4 regions of the Vreelandella sp. 2A-K22 genome follow, and region 1 is predicted to be linked to each of the others. Evidence: predicted binding sites of a transcription regulator. Region 1 holds the regulator's gene; each other region holds the start of a gene.
The links. Region 1 encodes PhoB, which activates phosphate uptake and scavenging genes when phosphate is short. Its sites were predicted from a motif close to TGTCATANNNNTGTCANA; they were not measured.
Positions count from the first base shown of each region.

Region 2: ACW17M_RS01675 (esterase-like activity of phytase family protein) is a predicted target of PhoB. The motif match lies at 1,851-1,868, and genes of this name have one in related genera.
Region 3: ACW17M_RS09220 (DUF6482 family protein) is a predicted target of PhoB. The motif match lies at 1,627-1,644, and genes of this name have one in related genera.
Region 4: ACW17M_RS11565 (CYTH domain-containing protein) is a predicted target of PhoB. The motif match lies at 1,575-1,592, and genes of this name have one in related genera.

Region 1 covers NZ_JBSUGC010000001.1:149,195-153,392, reverse strand. Annotated here, with positions in the region: gene ACW17M_RS00715 (hypothetical protein) at 1-86, opposite strand, end outside; gene phoR (phosphate regulon sensor histidine kinase PhoR) at 398-1,684, opposite strand; gene phoB (phosphate regulon transcriptional regulator PhoB) at 1,687-2,376, opposite strand; gene ubiA (4-hydroxybenzoate octaprenyltransferase) at 2,502-3,392, opposite strand; gene ACW17M_RS00695 (chorismate--pyruvate lyase family protein) at 3,428-4,003, opposite strand; gene ACW17M_RS00690 (NAD(P)/FAD-dependent oxidoreductase) at 4,141-4,198, shown strand, end outside.
Region 2 covers NZ_JBSUGC010000001.1:356,448-360,645, reverse strand. Annotated here, with positions in the region: gene ACW17M_RS01685 (YifB family Mg chelatase-like AAA ATPase) at 1-1,140, shown strand, start outside; gene ACW17M_RS01680 (NADPH-dependent FMN reductase) at 1,137-1,715, opposite strand; gene ACW17M_RS01675 (esterase-like activity of phytase family protein) at 1,935-3,245, shown strand; gene ACW17M_RS01670 (DsbA family oxidoreductase) at 3,323-3,958, opposite strand; gene wrbA (NAD(P)H:quinone oxidoreductase) at 3,974-4,198, opposite strand, start outside.
Region 3 covers NZ_JBSUGC010000005.1:271,866-276,063, forward strand. Annotated here, with positions in the region: gene dnaB (replicative DNA helicase) at 1-1,144, shown strand, start outside; gene ACW17M_RS09215 (hypothetical protein) at 1,252-1,545, shown strand; gene ACW17M_RS09220 (DUF6482 family protein) at 1,743-2,045, shown strand; gene ACW17M_RS09225 (thiol-disulfide oxidoreductase DCC family protein) at 2,061-2,459, opposite strand; gene ACW17M_RS09230 (cryptochrome/photolyase family protein) at 2,456-4,045, opposite strand; gene hemH (ferrochelatase) at 4,176-4,198, shown strand, end outside.
Region 4 covers NZ_JBSUGC010000007.1:159,365-163,562, forward strand. Annotated here, with positions in the region: gene ACW17M_RS11560 (ion transporter) at 1-603, opposite strand, end outside; gene ACW17M_RS11565 (CYTH domain-containing protein) at 655-1,554, opposite strand; gene ACW17M_RS11570 (TIGR00153 family protein) at 1,692-2,372, shown strand; gene ACW17M_RS11575 (inorganic phosphate transporter) at 2,383-3,648, shown strand; gene argA (amino-acid N-acetyltransferase) at 3,874-4,198, shown strand, end outside.

The DNA of each region.
Region 1 (4,198 bases):
GTTTGTGCAAAAGCTAATGGGCTTGCCATCAGACCAAAAGATACACCTAAAATGCCAGCTTTCTTGAGAAAATCCTTGGACGTCATATCCTACCTCCGATCGCTGTTTAGTACCGCTTAATGAAGAAAGAAAGGCTTACTGAGAAGCCAGCAATTCCTGCGGTCATCTTCCTTCAATCTGTACTCTGCAGAAGGCATGCCAAAAAACTTAAGCATATAAATAAAAACAACAAAATCAGTCTCTTAATTAAAAATAAGTTATGCCAAAAAGGCATCGACTGAGTCACGACACAACGCTTTAAGCTGTGTAAAAATGGCACATGGGTAAAGCTTTACCAACCTTGCATGCCAATATTGCACATTGCTACAAATATTATGCGATGGGATGACTTGCTAAATTAAACAAGACGCGAGGGGGGGAAGGCGCAGCGAAACAACGCACCCTTGCCGGGAAGGGACTCAATTTGTAGTTGCGCATCGTGGCGCAACAGCACGTGCTTAACGATCGCCAAGCCTAAACCTGTGCCGCCAGTCGCAGTGCTGCGCCCCTTATCAACACGGTAAAAGCGTTCTGTTAGTCGGGGAATATGAACGGGATCAATCCCTTCACCGTTATCTTCCACATCGATATAGCCGCCACCAGTAGCACTAGCTTTCCAGCGCAGGGTGATTTGGCTGCCAGCAGGCGTGTAGCGAACCGCATTAAAGGCAAGGTTAGAGACGGCGCTGCGAATCTCCTGTTCACTGCCTAACAGTCGGGCATCGCTCTCAAGGGCGACGGTGATGGTATGACGTTGATGCGATAGGGCCAGCGCATCATCACAAACGCTTTGCAGTAAAGGCTCGAGTGACAGTGGATGATGATCTTGGCCGCCCTGGTCAATTTCCAAACGCGAGAGCAGCAATAAATCGTTGACCAGATTCTGCATCCGCTGGGTCTGTTCCTGCATTTGCTGAATACTACGTCCCAAGCGCGGCGGAAGCTGGTCGGAGATATCACTGTAGGTTTCCAAATAGCCGGAGAGAACGGTCAGCGGCGTACGTAACTCATGGGAAACGTTGGCGACAAAGTCGCGCCGCATCTGCTCAAGACGATGCAAGCGGGTGATATCGCGAGCCATCACTAAGCGTTCGTCGTCACCGTAGAGGGTAATTTGATACTGCAGGATTCGCCGTTCATCAATCGGTGAGGTGAGCGTTAACGGCTCACTGTAGTTACGCGAATTAAAATAGCTGATAAAGCCCGGGTCGCGCAGCAGGTTGGTAATGTGTTGACCACGATCATGGGCGGTTTGTAGCCCCAGCATGGCGGTGGCGGCGCTGTTCCACCACTCCAAATCACCGTGGCGATCAAGCATGACCACGCTATCACGCATTGCTTCAGACGACTCTTGAATACGTGCCAAAGTAGCCCGCAGACGGCTTTGGGTGATGCGCTGACTTTTTTGATAGCGGTATAAACGATCGAATAGCTCGCCCCACATCCCGCGAGCGGCAGGCGGTTCATCGTTAGGGTGGAGGGTGAGCCACAAATAGAGTTCGCGTAACTGTCGTAAGTGGTAAAACAAGCATCCCGCAAGCCCTGCTGCAAGCCCCAGCCCAGCCGAGCCCAACAGCCAGCCCAAGCAAGTGCCCAGCGTGGCCAGCCACGCTATTCGCCACAGCTCACGACTCCATAAACGCACATTTACACCCGTGCAGAGAAACGGTAACCGGTACCCCGAACCGTTTGGATCAGGTTTTGATGCACGTCGCCCAGCGCTTTACGCAAGCGGCGGATATGCACATCGACCGTGCGCTCTTCAACGTAAACATTGCCGCCCCACACTTGGTCAAGCAGCTGGCTACGTGTGTAAGCGCGCTCTTGGTGAGTCATAAAAAACTGCAGCAAACGGTACTCGGTGGGGCCCATTTCCAGCGCTTTGCCGTGGGCACTTACCCGGTGGCTCACCGGATCAAGCAGCAGGCCGTTAATCTCAATCGGGTCTTCAACGCCACGTGGCGTCGCACGGCGCAGCACCGCTTTTAGCCGTGCCACCAATTCCCGGGGTGAAAAAGGCTTGGTGATATAGTCATCGGCACCGGCTTCAAGCCCTTGAATTTTATTATCCTCTTCGCCTTTCGCGGTGAGCATAATAATCGGGATTTCAGCGGTGGTTTCTTCACGCTTTAGGCGTCTCGCCAGCTCAATACCGCTAGTGCCGGGCATCATCCAGTCCAGCAGCAGTAAATCGGGTTGGTGGTCGACCACCATGGCATGGGCATCCTGGGCGTTATCCGCTTCGAGCACGCGATAGTCAGCCATTTCCAGCGCTACCGCGATCATCTCGCGAATCGACGCCTCATCATCGACAATCAGAACGGTCTTGGCGGTCATACCAGAGCCTCACGGTGTTCAAAGAAACTAGTTCAAAGAAAAACAGTTCAAAGATAAACAGATCAATGACATGTCAGTGACGATAACACCATGACTTGATGACAATTACATGACAATCGCCTCGATCAGCCAGCCGCAGGCCACCAACTTAGCGCGATACCGGCAAAAATCAGCAGTCCCGACCAGTGATTATTGAGAAACGCCTGGAAGCAGGCATCCCGCTCCTGGTCGCGAATTAAGCGCTGCTGATGCAGAAAAGTCGCTGCCATTGCCGCTAGCCCTAACCAGAAGAAACCACCTAAACCAACCCACCAGCCTACCCAAGCCAGCAACCCCAGGGTGGCTAGCTGGAGTAAGCCGATAATCAAACGATCCGCATTTCCAAACAGCACGGCCGTCGATTTAATGCCAATTTTTAAATCGTCGTCGCGATCGACCATGGCGTACTGGGTATCGTAGGCCACTGTCCAGCACACATTAGCGCAGAATAGCAGCCATGCTTCCAGCGGCACGTGGCCGAGCACGGCGCCAAAAGCCATCGGAATTGCCCAGGAAAAAGCCGCGCCCAGCACCACCTGAGGAAAGTGGGTATAGCGCTTCATAAACGGATAAATAATCGCCAGCAGCACCCCGCCCAGCGAGAGCAGCACCGTAAACCAGTTGGTCAGTAATACCAGAATAAACGCAGCGGCCACCAGGGCGATAAACAGCAGTTGAGCTTCGGTTTCGCTGATACGGCCCGTCGCTAGCGGACGTTGTTTTGTGCGTTTCACATGCCCATCGAAGTGGCGATCCGCATAGTCATTGACCACGCAGCCCGCAGCGCGCATCACATAAACGCCGGCCACAAAAATCAGCAGCACATTTCGCCCTGGTACACCTTCCGCAGCCACCCATAATGCCCACAGCGTCGGCCACATCAAAAGCCATGTGCCTATCGGCCGATTCAAGCGCATCAGCTGTAAAAAATCTGCCACGCGAGCCCATCCCTTCGGCCGCAACAGTGAACGATCCATGCTTACCTCACGAAGAATAAGATGCAGGCGCTAGCCTAGCGCGAAGGCAGGCCAAGATCATCCGCCATCGCCGTCAAAAAATACTCTTGCACTAATAACGACAGACTGCCGTGCTTACAGCCGTGATAAAAAACAGAGCGCCTTCCCCAGGCACAGCCTTCCTGTATGCCGTTGACGCTAGCAAACTGGGGGGAATGCGTCGTTACTTCCAATGGCCCACGCACTAAACCCGGCTGGCGAAATAGCCAACTACCTAGCGAGCGCTCGCCCAGGCACTCTAGCCGTTGGCCCTTTACCTGTGAGAGCGGGGCGACCGAGCGCGCCACCACCCATGGCGTTCCATCTAAGCACAGCGCCACTTCCCGCAGCCAGGCGTAACGCTTGGCACCAATGCCCAGCGCCTGAGCCTCATCCTGGCGCGGCCAACCAACCCCCTGGCGCAACAGTCGTACTCGAAACGGCTTCTCGCCACCTGCGACCATTAAGTGGGCGGTTAACGAGTCGGTGGAGGCAACCCACTGCCACCAGGAAGCACTCATCGCCGGGCGCGCCGCATCAATCGGGCGCCAGCGGGAAAATAGAGGAGTTTGCCGAAAAGCAGCAGCCGTCACCGAGTTCTCCAGGGCAATTAACGGGTTGGCTAGTGTAACATGAGCACTGAAAGGCTTTTGTTTCAGCGACTTTTTTAACGACTCGGTTTAGCGCTTCTTTTTTCGCAACCTTATTTAGCAACTTTTTTGGTGTCTGCATGCCCGCCACCCAAACACAGAAAACCTCTTCGCACTCTGCGCTGGTGATTATTGGCA
Region 2 (4,198 bases), 210 kb from region 1:
CGGGCAAAAAAAGCACTGATCATTCCCCGCGACTGCGCCGATGAGGCCGCCCTAGCAGGCGATTTGCCGGTGCTGCCTGCCGATACTCTCTGGCAGGTAGTAGCTCACCTACTCGACCAAGAGAAGATCTCCCCACACAAACTCAGCGCTTCGGTGAAAACCACCGCCCCGGTGGATGACCTCGCCGATGTGCGCGGCCAGCAGCAGGCGCGCCGGGCGCTGGAAGTCGCTGCGGCCGGGGGGCATAACCTGTTGTTTGCAGGCCCTCCTGGCACCGGCAAAACCATGCTGGCCAGCCGCCTGCCGGGCATTCTGCCGCCGCTTTCCGAGGAGAATGCCTTGGAAGTCGCTGCCGTGCGTTCGGTTTGCGGGCTACCGCTGGAAGCAGACTGGGGCAAAAGGCCATTTCGACAACCCCATCACAGTGCCAGCGGCGCCGCCCTGGTAGGTGGCGGCTCAAAACCCAAACCCGGTGAGATTTCGCTGGCCCACCACGGCGTGCTGTTCTTGGATGAGCTGCCGGAGTTTTCCCGCCATGTGCTAGAGGTACTTCGGCAACCGCTGGAAACCGGCGAGATTCATCTCGCACGCGCCAGTCATGAACGTCGCTACCCTGCTCAATTTCAATTGGTAGCTGCTATGAATCCCTGCCCCTGCGGCCACTTGGGCGACCCACGCCAACGCTGCCAGTGCACCGCCAGCCAAATCCAGCGCTATCAAGCGCGGCTCTCCGGGCCGCTGCTGGACCGTATCGATCTACAGGTAGAAGTGCCCGCACTGCCGCCAGAGCAGCTCACCGCACAAACCCAAGGCGAGTCGTCAGAAGCCGTGCGTGAGCGGGTGATGGCCGCCCGAGAACGCCAAATGGCCCGTGGCGCATTAAATAGCCAGCTAAGCGGCAAAGCCCTGGAGGCCGCCTGCGCACTTAACGATGAAGAGCGCGCTTGGCTGGCGGGCGTACTCGAAAAGCTCAAGCTCTCCGCCCGTGCCTATCACCGCGTACTACGTGTAGCCCTGACCCTTGCCGACCTTCAGGGCGAACCCAAACCCACCCAGCCGCATCTAATTGAGGCGATTGGATACCGACAGCTGGATCGGATGCTAAAGGGGGGCGTAAGCCCCCGAAAGCCGGACGGTTAGTGGGTGGCGGCCAGTGAGTCCACTAGGCGCTGACACAGCGCATCCAGCTTCTGCCCCGTGGTTTCATCATGTAACGCGCCGCTATCGTTGAAGGCGCTGCCAGCTTTCGCCAGCGACAATGGCTGTGGCAGCACGACCAACCCCAGATTGGCTAACAGTTGCTGACCAAGCGGTAGCGCACGGATGCCACCTAGCCCACCAGGGGAAGCCGCCACCAGCGCTGCCCACTTACCGGCAAATAACTTGAGCCCCGGCGTATCCTGATAAGGTCGTGACAGCCAGTCCAGTGTGTTTTTCAGCAGCGGCGTGATAAAGCCGTTGTACTCTGGCGAAGCGATCATCACTGCCTGGTGATCCGCCAGAATCTCACGCAGCTTGAGCACATTCTCCGGCACGCCCCGGGCTTCAATATCTTCATCAAACAGTGGGCAGGGATAATCTTTTAAATCGATAAAGGTTGCTTCCCCGCCAAGCGCCTCAATACGCTTGGCGGCCAGCTTGGCTAGCTGCTTGTTCAGTGACGCTTCTCGGGCACTGCCTGCAAAGACCAGTACCTTTTTGACCGATGATCCCATTGCCATTTCCTCTTTGAATAATGTATTTGAAAGCCACACCATTTATTAATATTTACGCCTGTTGAGCAAGACGTATTTTACGACTCAGGGCCAGACTCGACGTGAAACCCTGCTGCCATTAAAACGTCTGCACTTTGTCATTCAACTATCACTATTACGGATGAAAATTAGCAAAAGCTGCACCTGCCCTAATTTTTCCTCCGAAATGGTGAAATAGTGATGACAAAGCCGTTACTAGCGACTGCTCTACTCGCCTTTGCGTTTACCAGTGCGGCACACGCCCAGCAGAGTTTTCCCGCCACATTGTCCGGCCATGCCCAGCTACCCGGCAGCACCTTTGTGGCAGCTCCTTCCGGTGCCGCTGAGCACTATAACGTCTCAGGCCGTTTTACTGGCCAAGAGGGCCGCGTTGAGCAGTTGTATACGAACATGCAAGCCACCGGCTTAGCGCTACCCTTCCCCAGCCAGCCCCTGCAGGGTTTTTCAGGTATTCGCTCACTTGGCAATGACCGTTTCCTGGTGTTGACCGATAACGGCTTTGGCTCCAAGGCGAACTCCTCCGACGTCATTCTGATGTTTAACATCATAAAGACCGACTGGGACACTGGGCGTGTCATCATCGAGGAAACCGTTCAACTCTCGGATCCAAACCGCAAGGTGCCCTTCCCGATTATGAATGAAGCCACTCCTGGTCGTTTTTTAACCGGGGCTGATTTCGATATTGAATCGATACAGCCGGTGGGCGATAGCTACTGGATTGGCGATGAGTTTGGCCCGTGGATTATCCAGGTGGATAATCAGGGCGAAGTTCTGCAAGTGCTGGCCACCAATCCTGGTGGGACGCTGATGCGCTCCCCCGACAATGCCTTTGCCCTCACCCCGAACCCTGGCGCGCCTCTCGCTGATGATGTGAGGGTGTTTCGCTCCGGTGGTTATGAGGGCATGGCGCTCTCCGAAGACCAAACAACCCTCTACCCCTTACTGGAAAAGCCCATCTGGGATAGCAACGCCAACGCCCCGGAAACGATTGATGGCACCCCCGTATTAAGAATGTTCGAGCTCAACACTAAAACCGGCGAATGGGGCGACACAACCCGCTACTACCCCTTGGAATCAGCGGATCACGCCATCGGCGATTTCAACCTCATTGGCGGAACTCGCGGCTTGATCATCGAGCGTGATAGCCGCCAGGGCGACCCGCGAGAAGAGTGGGCAGACAACCCTGCCGAGTTCAAACGCATCTATCTCGTCGATCTCGAACGTACGGACGAGCAGGGTGTGCTTGAGAAAATCGCCTATATCGACTTGATGGACATCCAGGATCCAGAGGGCCTTGCACCGCGCGGCACGATCAACGGCACCTTTAACTTTCCCTTTGTGACCATTGAGAACGTGGATCGTGTCGATGAGAGCACCATCGTGGTCGCCAATGACAACAACTACCCTTTCTCGATTGGCCGCCAGCAAGGCCGCGCCGATGATAATGAGCTAATACTGCTCGATGTAGAGGACTTCCTGAACGCCCAGTAATGTGAGCAAGCGTGGGGCCGGGGCGCTCAATTATGACCCTAGCCTCACGTTAAAACGTCAGCAATCTCTCGACAAATTCAGCCAATATGCTGGCGGACTTCCTGTAACTGGAGACGCAGGCTTTCTATCGGTTGCGCACCATTAATCAGCCATCTGTCTTCAACAATCAATGTCGGCACCGACTGAACTCCCAACTTGGACGCGAGGTGGTGATCCTTTTCCACCGCCTGCTGAGTTGTTTCCGAGAGCACGTCTAGATCATAACGAACCATGTCGAGCCCGATTTCTTCAGCCAGTGATCGCAGCACCTGGCTATCACCGATATTGCGGCTCTCCGTCAGGTGCGCGTACTGAACACGATCAAACATACGCCAGTGCCCTTGTTGACCTGCCTGCATTTCAGCCGCCTTACACGCCAGCGCGCCAGGCATCCCGTGAGGATACTCGAAGGTTTGGGCACGCATACCATCAATGTTGATACGCGGGGTATCCTCTGCGGCAACGCATTTTTCCCAATGACCGAGAATTGTTTCTTTGGCATCACCCATAGAGCCGAAGGCTTCTAGCATGGCTTCTCTACTTGCTTGAAGCGTAAAGCACTGGTGATGCACATCCAGGTTCAACTGCTTGGCAAGCGAGTGCAGCCGGGGAGAGAGAAGGTAACACCAACCGCAAACAACATCGTGCACAAACACCACCTTTAATGGATGCATGTCTCACCTCCCCCTCTAATCGTTGTGTGAACTGAGCGAACGCGCAATGGATGCCACGTGCTGACCCTGAAATTCAGCAATGCGCAGCTCTACCGCCGACGGCTGCCGCGAGCCATCTGTCGCCGCCAAGGTTGATGCGCCATAGGGTGTGCCTCCGCTGATCTCGTCCATCGTCGTAAGGTCGGGACAAGAATAAGGTACCCCCACGATGACCATGCCGTGGTGTAACAAGGTGGTATG
Region 3 (4,198 bases), on a different contig from region 1:
AGCGCGTGATCACTTGGATACCGTAGGCGGCCTGGCGTTTTTGGCAGAGCTTGCTCGTAACACGCCCTCTGCCAGTAATATTCGCGCCTATGCTGATATCGTGCGTGAGCGGGCAACGCTGCGCAAGCTGATCCGTGCGGCTAATCAAATTGCCGATAGTGCCTTTACTCCCCAGGGGCGCCCGGCTGATGAATTGCTTAACGAAGCCGAGCGGTTAGTGTTCCAGATTGCCGAGGAGCGCCCCAAAACGGGCGGCCCCATTGGCATGAGCGATCTATTGACCAAGGCGGTGGATCGTATTGATGAGCTGTTTAATCTGAAAGGTGAAATGACCGGGCTTTCCACTGGTTTTCGTGATCTGGATGAAATGACCACCGGGTTGCAGCCATCCGATATGGTGGTCATCGCCGGTCGACCCTCGATGGGTAAAACGACCTTCGCTATGAACCTGGTTGAACATGCGGTGATTTCCAGCGACAAGCCAGTCATGGTGTTCTCCATGGAGATGCCCGCAGAGTCGCTCATGCTGAGGATGCTGTCTTCCCTGGGCCGAATCGATCAAACCCGTGTGCGTACCGGGCAACTGGAGGACGAGGATTGGCCGCGTTTAACCTCAGCGGTTAATCTGCTCAAAGACAAACAGCTGTTTATCGACGACACCGCGGCCTTGTCGCCTAACGAAATGCGCTCAAGGTTGCGCCGTGTGGTGCGTGAACATGGCAATATCGCACTGGTCATGATCGATTATCTTCAGTTGATGCAGATCCCTGGCTTTAGCGAAAACCGCACCGGTGAGATTTCCGAGATTTCGCGCTCCTTGAAGGGGTTGGCGAAAGAGTTTAACTGCCCTGTGGTGGCTCTTTCTCAGTTGAACCGCTCCTTGGAGCAGCGCCCCAACAAACGCCCGGTTATGTCGGATCTGAGGGAATCTGGTGCGATCGAGCAGGATGCCGACGTCATTGCCTTCGTTTATCGCGATGAGGTCTATAATCCAGATAATCCCGACAATCAGGGGATTGCTGAGTTAATTATCGGTAAGCAGCGTAATGGTCCTATCGGCACGGTGCATATGGCCTTTATCGGCAAATATACCCGCTTTGAGGATTTGGCTCCGGATAGTTACGGCCAAGCGTTCGGCGACTAAGTTAATGATGACTGGTTTGTGATGACAGGCTAGTGATAAGTAGCTTGAGGATGGGGGGCGAGTTCGTATAATGCCTCACCCACGATATGTAAAAACGGGAGCAGCAAATGGCAGGTGGATTTCGGCGCGGTAACCGGCAGCGTCTTCCTAAGTTAGAAGGTCGCGGTGAGCTAGAGGCGATAGAGCGCGAAGGCCCTTTTAAAGAGTGGCTAGGTATGCCGGATCTTTATCGCTACCATTTAGTGGTCGCAGGCGAGAAGTATAGTTACCAGACTGAAGATGGTGAGCTGCCTGTGACGGTGGGAGATAAGGTCGTGTTCCGCTACAAAGAGACTAAAGGCGGCAACTGGATTGACCGCAATTCGCTTGGCAAAGCGATCGACCCCTCTGAATATCAATAATCAATTGATATCTTGACCTTCCGGTCAGGAACTCTCTTGCACTATTGACCTCCTAGCTATTAATGTCTAGTTATTGCTTGTTGTCATTACATTGCAATGACGGGGCAACAGAAGTGTCATGGGGTACAGTCATGCTGTGCCCTGATGACATGCCGTCTGACATAACGTATGAAATAGCCAAATAATAGGAGGGAACCATGGAACTTAAGGATCTTAAGCAGTTTGTCGCCAATCACGACAATTTTGAAATTCGCGTGATTACCCATTCGGGCAGCCGTTTTTATCAGGTTGAGCTGGAAGACGTTGAAGGCGAGCGTCATATGCTGACGCAGCGTACCAAGCCAATGCTGTTTCGCTCGCTAGATGATGCCTATATGGATCTCAAGCGCGCCGGGATTCATCGCGCTTACCTGGTACAGCATGTGCCCCACGATGAAGTGATAGGCCGCGACGCGCACTATAGTGAGCCGCTCACATCGCGTATGCCGCTTGTTTTTTAACGCTGCTCTCACCCATCAACGTTTAGCCTGACGCTTTTCCCACCACTGCCCAAGCCGAATTCGGCGACGGGCAAAAAATCGGTAACCGGCATTCATTATGCCGTGTACTCCCGGTAAGCACGAAAACCTCACCAGCCGCCGATAGCCCAACACTGCATAGAGGGCACGGCTGGCATCCATGCCGATGTACCATCTCCCTTGACTATCACGCAGGTGCAACTGGCCCATCATGGCGTTAAATTCTTGCCCATACGCCTGAGCGTTAAAATCACGGGCCTGAATATCTATCAGCGCGATGTGTTCCCGATGGCGATGCTTTTCCAGCCACGCGACTTCCTGTTGGCAAAAGGGGCAGTGACCATCGTGAAATAGCGTAACTGGCGGTGCAGCATGTAGTGGCGTGTAGCGGCTCATGGTGACTCCTGGTTGGTATTGGCCGAATAACCTGCTGTGTGGCAGGGCTGCCCGTAGCCAGGCGATGTTTCCAATTGATCCAAAAAGTGCTCAGCCTGTTGGCGGATAGCCTCGCGCTTCTCGTCGGCCATGCGGTTGAGGGAGCCGTAAATCAGCTTCATGCGAGGGGTCTTACTCAGACGCTCAGCGTTGGTTTCGAGAAAGTGCCAGTAAAGGCTGTTGAAAGGGCAGGCTTTTGGCCCCGTGACCTGCTTGGGTGAGTAACGGCAGTGCTGACAATGGTCGGACATTTTGTCGATATACTTGCCCGACGCACAGTAGGGCTTTGAGCCCATTAAGCCGCCGTCGGCATGGAGCACCATCCCTAGGGTGTTAGGCAGCTCTACCCACTCACTGGCATCTGCATAAACCGCTAAGTACCAGTCGCATAGCGCCTCAGGTTTAACTCCGCATAGTAAGGCGAAATTGCCTGTCACCATCAGTCGTTGAATATGGTGGGCGTAGCTATTGTCGATGGTCATCTGAATAGCGCGCTGCAAGCAGCGCATATCGGTATCCGCGTCCCAGTAAAACGCTGGCAGGTCGCGCTCAAAACCTAGCTGATTAGACCCTTTGTAGCTGGGCATCTGCGTCCAGTAGAGCCCTCGCACATACTCACGCCAGCCAAGAATTTGGCGGATAAACCCTTCCACGGCGTTGATCGACACGTCACCGCCATAGTAACGCTGCTCGGCGGCTTCGCAGACTTCATGGGGCGACAGCAGGCCGATGTTCATCGCAGCTGAGAGGCGCGAGTGATACAAATAAGGTGCAGAGTCACTGATTGCATCTTGATAGCGGCCAAAATCAGCCAATCCATGGTCTATAAAATGGTGTAAATCCACCAACGCTTGTCGACGAGTGACTGGCAGGTTGAAATTATCCAGAGACCCCATATGGTCGCCAAAATGGCGCTTGGCATCGTTTAGCGCTTCTTGGGTGATCGCATCCTGACGATGTTGAGGTAGCTCAGGGAAATCCAGTTTGGCTTTGATAGGCTGGCGATTGTCGTGGTCAAAATTCCATTTGCCGCCAACGGGCTCGTCGCCCTCCATCAAGTACCCGGTACGTTTGCGCTGTTCTCGGTAAAAGTACTCAAGGCGCAGCTGTTTGCGTCCGCTTGCCCATTGGCTAAAGTCATCGGGTGTGGTGAAAAAGCGCTCATCCTCAAGTAGTCGCCACGGAATCGTTGCGTTTTCGCGCTGCTGCATCGTCTCCCATAGCCGCCATTCGCCAGGTCGGGCAACGCGTATCTCATTGCAGCCGTACTGTTGCGCGATGCGTTCGGCTTCCTCAATAAGGGAGTGGCAATTATCTGCATCATCCAGCGCGCTGTAGTGCACTTGAAAGCCTTTTTCGCACAGTGCCTGGGCAAAGTGACGCATGGCAGCCAAAAAGAAGCCAATTTTATGGATATGATGGGGAACATAGCGCGCTTCCTCGCCAACTTCGCACAGGGCAACCACGGCATTGGCGGGCGCGTCTTGCAGCGTTGTGAGTGAAAACGAGAGCTGGTCGCCGAGCACCAAAAGCAAAGGCTTGGACATGAGTTAGCCTGTAATTATACAAATGATGCCGATAGTATAACTTTATACCGCCACTTTGCCGAAAAGTGATAGGATTTAATCAATTGATAGAGGTACTGAGTACCATCGTTATTTTTCAGGAGCATGAGTAATGACCGAGAATGTCGTCAAGGA
Region 4 (4,198 bases), on a different contig from region 1:
GACGGTGGTCATGCTGACGATGGCCCAGTACATCGACATCGGAATACTGGTGAAGCCCGCCTCAGAGGATTCGATGGTGTACATCAACGCCGCGAACAGGGTGATCACCATTAATATGGCGCTAAAAAACAGCAAGATCTGGCGCATGCTGCGTTTAAGGGCATCCATTAAAAGACGCGCCTCGCCGACAAACTCCATCAGGCGCAGAATACGAAAAATGCGCAGTACCCGCAGCAGACGAACGATCACCAATCCATGGGCGCCGGGTACCAAAAGCACTAGCCATGGGGGCAACACGGCAATCAAGTCGACGATCCCGTAAAAGCTTCTTAAATAGAGTGTCGGCTTTTCCAGGCAGTAAATGCGCAAGATCAGCTCAATGCTGAACAATAGCGTGAAGGCCCACTCAAGATAGAAGAATAGCTCACCGTACCGCTCGGCATAAGTCTCGATACTGCCCAGCATAATGACCGCAACGCTGAGTAGAATCGCCACAATCAAGGCGATATCAAAAGCTTTTGCTCCCGGCGTGTCAGACTCAAATATGATATGAAACAGGCGGGTGCGTAGGCCTTCCGCGCCGGGGGTTAAGTTTAAATTCATTGCATCATCCTGAAGTGGACCTCAATGCCGTCCTGAAAAGTGCGCTAGGACCTAGCGTAGCGCGGTTTGGTACGCCAAGCGATGGGCGAGCGCTAACGCCGCTTTACCGTAGGCTGCATTGGGCTGGCCGTCCGCATCGAGCGCGCCAGGCAGCGCCTGGGCATAAGCGCGTGCGGTGGCATCCAGTTCGGGATGTTCGGCGAGAGTGGCCAGCGCCTGCTGGGCATCGTTTAAAAAGCTGGCTTGTTGGCTGTCGTGGTAGGCGTCCAGCGCCAGCGTGGCACGGTGCAGCCACTCTGCCGGGGAGTGCGCTTCGGGGAGCGGCCAGTGTTGGGTACTAAGCGCATTGCCACGGGCCGCCTTGCTACTGTCCGAGGGCCGCAGCGCTACCTGTTCAGCAAGGGTTAATGCCAGTGCCCACAGAGCTTCAGGCTCGCCGCCTTTTAATTCGAGCTCTGCTTCGCGAATCGGCGTGCGGTAGCCACCGCTAATAATTTCGCCTTCATCCAATACCAGCTCGATATGGCTTTCCTGACCTTGTCCGCCCTCTTTTAGCTGCCAGCTACGCCGTGTGAAATCGGTGCTGAGTTGGGGGGCGAGGGCATCTAGCACACCGCTAAGTTCGCCTTGAAAAGGGGGGAGCTTGGCAATTGAAGCGAGATCCAACTGCGGGCCAGCAATCTGCCACTCCCACTCTTCGCGCTGGGAAAGCCCGCCACCACCTTGGCCAGCGGTTTTCACCGTTTGCAGCACCTGGCCGTCTACCTGGCGAAGTCGCAGCGCAATATGTGCTTTCGCCAGATCACCCTGAGGGGTATCAAAGTAGGTATTGGTCAGCGTTTGTTTACGCACGGCGTGTGAAGCGAGATACGGGTGTTGAGTCAGCGCCGCAGGCCCTGTCGGGGCAAGGGCCAGTTTAAGTTCCACTTCCATGGGGTTTGGGCTTTTCATGACGCTAGCCACCTCGTTATCGTGACATTTAAATGAATATTTGATTACATTTGTGAACTTTTCATGACGGCGGCAGGCGCACTCTTTATACTGGCGCCGCCATTTCCAGGCTCCCCGAAAACAGGCTAAAAGGCATTATGGTTACCTCCAATCCTTTTTCTTCGATGTTTGGCCGCTCGCCATTCCAGCCGTTATTGGCCCATATCGTCAAGACGAATGAGTGTGCCGATCAGCTGTTGCCGTTTTTTGAAGCAACCCTGGTTGATGACTGGGACAAAGCGGCTGAGCTGCGCGAAAACGTCACCCGCCTAGAGCATGACGCCGATACGCTGAAAACAGAGCTGCGGTTGAACCTGCCCAACACCATGTTTCTTCCGGTGTCGCGCTCCGATCTGCTTGATCTGATCAGCGTACAGGACAAGATCGCCAACAAGGTGCGTGACATTACCGGCATTATGCTGGGGCGTAAAATGCGCGTGCCGGATGAGCTGGCCGCGCCGATGCGCGACTACATTCGAACCAGCGTTGCCTGCGTGGCGCAAGCGCGTCAAGCGCTAGAAGAGCTCAAGGATCTACTCGAGTCCGGCTTTGGCAAAAACGTCTCGGATGTGATGCAGAAGATGATCCGTGAGCTGCACACCCTCGAACACCAAGCCGACGACCAACAGATCACTATTCGCCGCCAGCTGTTCAAGCTTGAGAGCCAGCTACCGCCAGTGGACGTGATCTTTCTCTACAAGATCATTGAATGGGTTGGCGAACTATCCGACCGCGCCGAGCGCGTGGGTAGCCGTCTGCAGATCCTGACTGCCCGCTAAGGGGACTTTCATGCTGATTATTGCCCAGCACGGTGAAATTTTTATCATCCTGGCCTGTTTGTTTGGCTTTTTCATGGCCTGGGGCGTTGGCGCCAACGACGTGGCCAATGCCATGGGAACCTCGGTGGGGTCGAAAGCGATCACCATCAAACAGGCTATCCTGATTGCGGTCATTTTTGAATTCCTGGGTGCCTGGCTAGCCGGTGGCGAAGTTACCAATACGATCCGTAAAGGTATTATCGACCCCGAACTGCTACAGGACGACCCACAATTGCTGGTCTACGGCATGCTGGCAGCACTGCTGGCGGCGGGAACATGGCTGCTGGTGGCCTCCATGAAAGGCTGGCCGGTTTCCACGACGCACTCGATTGTCGGCGCGATCGTAGGCTTTGCGGTTGCAGGGCTAGGCCCTGCCACGGTGGACTGGGGTGCGGTAGGCAAGATTGCCGCCAGTTGGGTGGTCTCCCCCTTGTTGGCAGGTACCATCGGTTTCGTGCTGTTTAAATCGGTACACCACCTGATTTTCGAGGACGCCAACCCGTTCACGGCTGCCAAACGCTACGTACCCGGCTATGTGTTTCTGGTAGGTTTCATCGTTTCGATGGTCACGCTGACCAAAGGGTTATCTCATGTGGGGTTGGATCTAACCTTCAATCAGAGCCTGTTGCTGTCGATCCTGCTGGGCCTGGTGATCATGGGTATTGGTCTGATCATGCAGCGGCGTATCAAGTTCGAGCACAATACCAACGACCACTTCGGTTATGCCAATGTTGAGCGTGTGTTCGGCGTGCTGATGATCTTCACCGCCTGCGCCATGGCCTTTGCCCACGGCTCCAACGATGTGGCGAATGCGGTTGGCCCACTGGCGGCAGTCATCAGCGTGGTGCAAACCGGCGGTGAAATTGGCGGCTCTGCACTGGTGCCCTGGTGGGTGCTGGTACTTGGCGGCAGCGGCATCGTGGTGGGTTTGGTCACCTATGGCCATAAGGTCATCGCTACTGTGGGCACCGGGATTACGGAACTGACCCCCAGCCGTGGCTTTGCCGCTACCCTGGCGGCAGCCACGACGGTGGTGCTGGCCTCGGGCACTGGCCTGCCGATTTCCACCACCCACACCCTGGTAGGCGCGATTCTTGGGGTGGGGCTGGCACGCGGCATGGCGGCATTGAACCTGCGGGTCATCGGCACGATTGCCATGTCATGGCTGATCACGCTACCAGCAGGCGCTGGCCTGGCGATTCTGTTCTTCTTTATGTTCAAGGGCATGTTCGGCTAACGAATAATAAACAGCACTTGTAAACGTAGTACGCCAAGGCTCGAAAGGCTTTAGAAGCATCTGAGCGATAAGATCACAGCGGCATCTTCATGTTTATCTGCATTAGATCGAGCAGATTTGCATTTGAAGGTGCCGCTGTTTTTCGTGCTCTGGTAAAGTAACTGGAGATTGTTTTTGAGATTGTTTTTGAGATTGTTTCTTTCACCTGCTGCCGGAGAGCGGCCCTTGGATACGCGCTTCCCTTTTGTTGATTGGTTTCGTAACGCTTCCCCCTACATCAATGCCCACCGGGGGCGAACCTTTGTCATCTTAATTGAAGGCGAAGCCATGGCGTCTGGCCGAGGGGAGCAACTGATTCAGGATTTGGCGCTGCTGCATACCCTGGGCGTGCGTTTGGTTGTCGTGTTCGGCATTCGCCCCCAGGTGCATGAAGCGTTGACTGCCGCTGGCGTAGAGCCCACGCGCATCGATGGCCGCTGGGTCGCGGATCGCGCGGTGATGGCTCACGTTGAGCAGGTAGCTGCCCACCAGCGGCTATGGCTTGAAGCAC